One region of the Variovorax sp. AB1(2024) genome, then DNA from elsewhere that is predicted to be linked to it. Evidence: predicted binding sites of a transcription regulator. Region 1 holds the regulator's gene; the other holds the start of a gene.
The links. Region 1 encodes NrdR, which represses ribonucleotide reductase genes. Its sites were predicted from a motif close to CACNANATNTNGTG; they were not measured.
Positions count from the first base shown of each region.

Region 2: a site for NrdR is predicted at 1,071-1,084, ahead of WIX39_RS08855 (ribonucleoside-diphosphate reductase subunit alpha). Genes of this name have one in related genera too.

Region 1 covers NZ_JBBHKP020000001.1:3,245,974-3,248,366, reverse strand. Annotated here, with positions in the region: gene glyA (serine hydroxymethyltransferase) at 28-1,272, shown strand; gene nrdR (transcriptional regulator NrdR) at 1,291-1,734, shown strand; gene WIX39_RS15150 (type IV pilin protein) at 1,773-2,234, opposite strand; gene WIX39_RS15145 (pilus assembly protein) at 2,255-2,393, opposite strand, start outside.
Region 2 covers NZ_JBBHKP020000001.1:1,888,161-1,890,553, reverse strand. Annotated here, with positions in the region: gene WIX39_RS08865 (sigma-54-dependent transcriptional regulator) at 1-216, shown strand, start outside; gene ampD (1,6-anhydro-N-acetylmuramyl-L-alanine amidase AmpD) at 203-817, shown strand; gene WIX39_RS08855 (ribonucleoside-diphosphate reductase subunit alpha) at 1,168-2,393, shown strand, end outside.

The DNA.
Region 1 (2,393 bases):
CAAGGACCTCGTCTTCAAAGGACTGCCATGTACCAACGCAATATCCTGGTCGAACAGACCGATCCCGAAATCTGGGCCGCCATTCAAGCCGAAAACGCGCGCCAGGAACACCACATCGAGCTGATCGCCAGCGAGAACTACGCCTCGCCGGCCGTCATGGCCGCCCAGGGCTCGCAGCTCACCAACAAGTACGCCGAAGGTTACCCGGGCAAGCGCTACTACGGCGGCTGCGAGCACGTCGACGTGGCCGAGCAGCTGGCCATCGACCGCGTCAAGCAGATCTTCGGCGCCGACGCCGCCAACGTGCAGCCGCATTGCGGCGCTTCTGCCAACGAAGCCGTGATGCTCGCCTTCCTGAAGCCCGGCGACACCATCATGGGCATGAGCCTGGCCGAAGGCGGCCACCTGACCCACGGCATGCCGCTGAACATGAGCGGCAAGTGGTTCAACGTGGTGAGCTACGGCCTCGACGCCAACGAAGCCATCGACTACGACGCGATGGAACGCAAGGCGCACGAGCACATGCCCAAGCTGATCATCGCGGGCGCTTCGGCCTACTCGCTGCGCATCGACTTCGAACGCTTCGCCAAGGTGGCCAAGGACGTCGGCGCGATCTTCATGGTCGACATCGCCCACTACGCCGGCCTCGTGGCCGCGGGCGTGTACCCCAACCCGGTGCCGCACGCCGACATCGTCACCTCCACCACCCACAAGAGCCTGCGCGGCCCGCGCGGCGGCATCATCCTGATGAAGTCGCAGCACGAGAAAGCCATCAACAGCGCGATCTTCCCCGGCCTGCAAGGCGGCCCGCTGATGCACGTGATCGCCGCCAAGGCCGTCGCGTTCAAGGAAGCCATGTCGCCCGAGTTCAAGGCCTACCAGCAACAGGTGGTCAAGAACGCTCAGATCGTGGCCGACACCCTCACCGAGCGCGGCCTGCGCATCGTGAGCGGCCGCACCGAAAGCCACGTGATGCTGGTCGACCTGCGCGCCAAGGGCATCACCGGCAAGGAAGCCGAAGCCGTGCTGGGCAGCGCCCACATGACGATCAACAAGAACGCGATCCCCAACGACCCGGAAAAGCCGATGGTCACCAGCGGCGTGCGCATCGGCACTCCCGCCATGACCACCCGCGGCTTCAAGGACGAAGAGGCCCGCATCACCGCGAACCTGGTCGCCGACGTGCTCGAGAACCCGCGCGACGCGGCGAACATCGACGCCGTGCGCGCCAAGGTGCATGCGCTGACGAGCCGTTTCCCTGTCTACCGCTGAGCCGGAAGTCCTGACCGCATGAAATGCCCTTTTTGCGGTCATCTTGAAACGCAGGTCGTCGAGACCCGCGTTTCGGAAGACGCCGACTTCGTCCGCAGGCGCCGCCAGTGCAGCGCCTGCGACAAGCGCTTCACCACCTACGAGCGGCCCGACGTCAACTTCCCGGTCGTCGTCAAGAAGGACGGCAGCCGCGCCGACTTCGATTCGTCGAAGGTGCGCGCCTCGATGATGCTGGCGCTGCGCAAGCGCCCGGTGAGCATCGAGCAGATCGACAACGCCCTGCTTCGCATCGAACAGAAGCTGCTGGCCAGCGGCCTGCGCGAAATCGACTCGACCAAGGTGGGCGAGCTCGTGATGCGCGAACTCAAGAAGCTCGACAAGGTCGCCTACGTGCGCTTTGCATCGGTGTACCGCAGCTTCGAGGACGTGGACGAATTCAGGCAGTTGCTGCGCGACATCTGAGCCGCGACGGCAACCGCCGCAGCACTCTCACAGGCACCTCAACGGTTCCAGCAAAGCTGCACCAGCGCACTCGATGCGTCGGTGCTATTGCCGGCCAGCTTGACGCCCTGGTGGTTGACCGTGAGCGTCCCGCACTCGTCGTTGCGCGAAGCCCGCGCAGGAACGGCTTGCAAGGTGTAGCTGGTCTCGTTTCTTGAGACAAAGCTGATGGCATAGTTCGCCGTGCCGGACGGTGGCGACTGCCCCAGTCCTGCCGGCAGCGCGACGGTCGGCGGGGGGTAGCGTCCATTGGCGGTCATGTAGCGCTCGGTCCACTGCGCCGCCTGCAACAGCTGTTGCTTGGCATCGGCGCGCTTGGCCCGCAGCACGTAGCGCGTGTAGCAGGGGTAGGCAATGGCGGCGAGGATGCCGATCACCGCCGTTACGATCATCAGCTCGATCAACGTGAAGCCGCGCGAGCGGATCTGTTTGCGGCGCGGCGGCTTGGAATAGCTGTTCATGGTTTGCCTCGGCTGCGCCATCAGTTCGACGGCGACAGCAGATTGCGCCAGCCGAAACGGCGCACGATGTCAGGCCTTATCGGCGCCTTGCACTCGCCGGCCGCATTGCAGATCACGTCCTTGCCCTTCTCCCGGCCCTGCGGCTCGAAGACGATGTCG
Region 2 (2,393 bases), 1.4 Mb from region 1:
CCCGCGCCGCCGCCGCTGCCGTCCGACCTGCAGGCCTACCTCGACCAGCAGGAGCGCGAGATTCTCGTGCGCGCGCTGCACGACAGCGGCTTCAACCGCACCGCCGCCGCCGCGCGGCTCGGCATGAGCCTGCGCCAGATCCGCTACCGCATCGCGCGCCTGGGCATCACCACGCCCAACGGCGACGATGGCGCGAGCAGCCATGCCGACGACTGAAGGCACCGCAGGCGGCAACGACGACGGTGCGCTCTGGCAGGCCGGCTGGTACCGCTTCGCGAAGGCGCTGCCCTCTCCGAACTTCGGCCCCCGCCCCGCGGGCGCGAATACCGACCTCGTCGTGATCCATTCGATCAGCCTGCCGCCCGGCGAGTACGGCGGCGACGCTGTGCAGCGGCTCTTCACCAACCGGCTCGACTGGGACGCGCACCCCTACTTCCAGTCGATCCGCGGGCTCGAGGTGTCCTCGCATTTCTACGTGCGCCGCAACGGCGAGCTCTGGCAGTTCGTGAGCTGCGACGACCGCGCCTGGCATGCCGGCGTGTCGTCGTGGCGCGGCCGCGGCAACTGCAACGACGACTCGGTCGGCATCGAGCTCGAAGGCCTCGAGGGCCAGTTGTTCGACGCGCCGCAATACGAGACGCTCGCGAGCCTGTGCGCCGCGATCGCGCAGCACTATCCCATCGCCCACATCGCCGGCCACGAGCACATCGCGCCGGGCCGCAAGCAAGACCCCGGCGCCGGTTTCGACTGGCGCCTGCTGCGCGAGCAATTGGGCTGGAGTCCACAAATGTTTCCTGCACAGGTGGTGCAGCGCTAATTTTTTCAATCGCGCGGCGGCTCGCGATGCGCGGATCGTGCGTCGCGGCAATGCGAAAATGTCTGTCGCTCGATCAAGCAACCATGCGCCTTGCAGGCCCAAATCGGCTCGCAAGCCAAGCCCCATGCGGCTTGCGCGACCATAGCCCAGTATTCACGCGGCATCTCTGCTGTTGTCCTACGCCGAAAGAGATGCCGGCAAGGCTTGTATCGAGACGAAAACGCTACATCTAGTGGGTTGTACACCCCTCGCACCCTAGATATAGTGTCCAACGTCCGGTCATCAACACCGGCGCGACGCCCGGCCCAGGCGTCGCCATCCAACAAGAATTGCCAACCGAGAGGAAGCGAATGCAAACTGCCCTGACCCCCCAATCGACCCCGCGTGCCGTTCCCTCGACGCCACCGCAGCAGCAGCGAGACACTGCCGGCTCCCCCAACGTCCAGAACCTGGCCCACTACCAGATCATCCGCCGCAACGGCGCCGTGGTGCCCTTCGAGCCGAACAAGATCGCCATCGCGATGATGAAGGCCTTCCTCGCCGTGCACGGCACGCAGGGCGCGGCTTCGGCCAGCGTTCGCGAGACGGTCGACGTGCTCACGCAAGGCGTGATCCGCGCGCTGGTGCGCTCGCGTCCGGGCGGCGGCACCTTCCACATCGAAGACGTGCAGGACCAGGTCGAACTCGGCCTGATGCGCGGCGGCCATCATGAAATCGCGCGCGCCTACGTGCTGTACCGCGAGCGCCGCACGCAGGAGCGTTCGAAGCAGGGCGAACAACAAGCGCCGGCCACGCCCGCGCTGCACGTGCTGGACAACGGCGAGCTGGTCGCGCTCGACATCAACGAGCTCAAGGGCCTGATCGAATCCGCCTGCGAGAACCTGGGCGAGAGCATCACCGCCGCGCCAATCGTCGCCGAGACGATGCGCAACCTGTACGACGGCGTGCCGCTCGACGAGGTCTACAAGGCCTCGATCCTGGCCGCCCGCACGCTGATCGAGAAGGACCCCGACTACACCTTCGCCACCGCGCGCCTGCTGCTGCACACGATCTTCAAGGAAATCATCGGCCGCGAAGTGATGCCCGCCGAGCGCGCCACCGCCTATGCCGACTACTTCCCGCAGTTCATCAAGAAGGGCGTGGACAACGACCTGCTCGACGAAAAGCTGCTGCAGTACGACCTGCCCCGCCTGGGCGCCGCCCTGAAGGCCGAACGCGACAACCAGTTCGACTACCTCGGCCTGCAGACCCTGTACGACCGCTACTTCCTGCACGTGCGCAAGACCCGCATCGAGCTGCCGCAGGCCTTCTTCATGCGCGTGGCCATGGGCCTGTCGCTGAACGAAATCGACCGCGAAGCCCGCGCCATCGAGTTCTATGAAGTGCTGTCGTCGTTCGACTTCATGTCGAGCACGCCCACGCTGTTCAACGCCGGCACGCTGCGCTCGCAGCTGTCGAGCTGCTACCTGACCACCGTGCCCGACGACCTGGACGGCATCTACGAGTCGATCAAGGAAAACGCGCTGCTGTCGAAGTTCGCCGGCGGCCTGGGCAACGACTGGACCCGCGTTCGCGC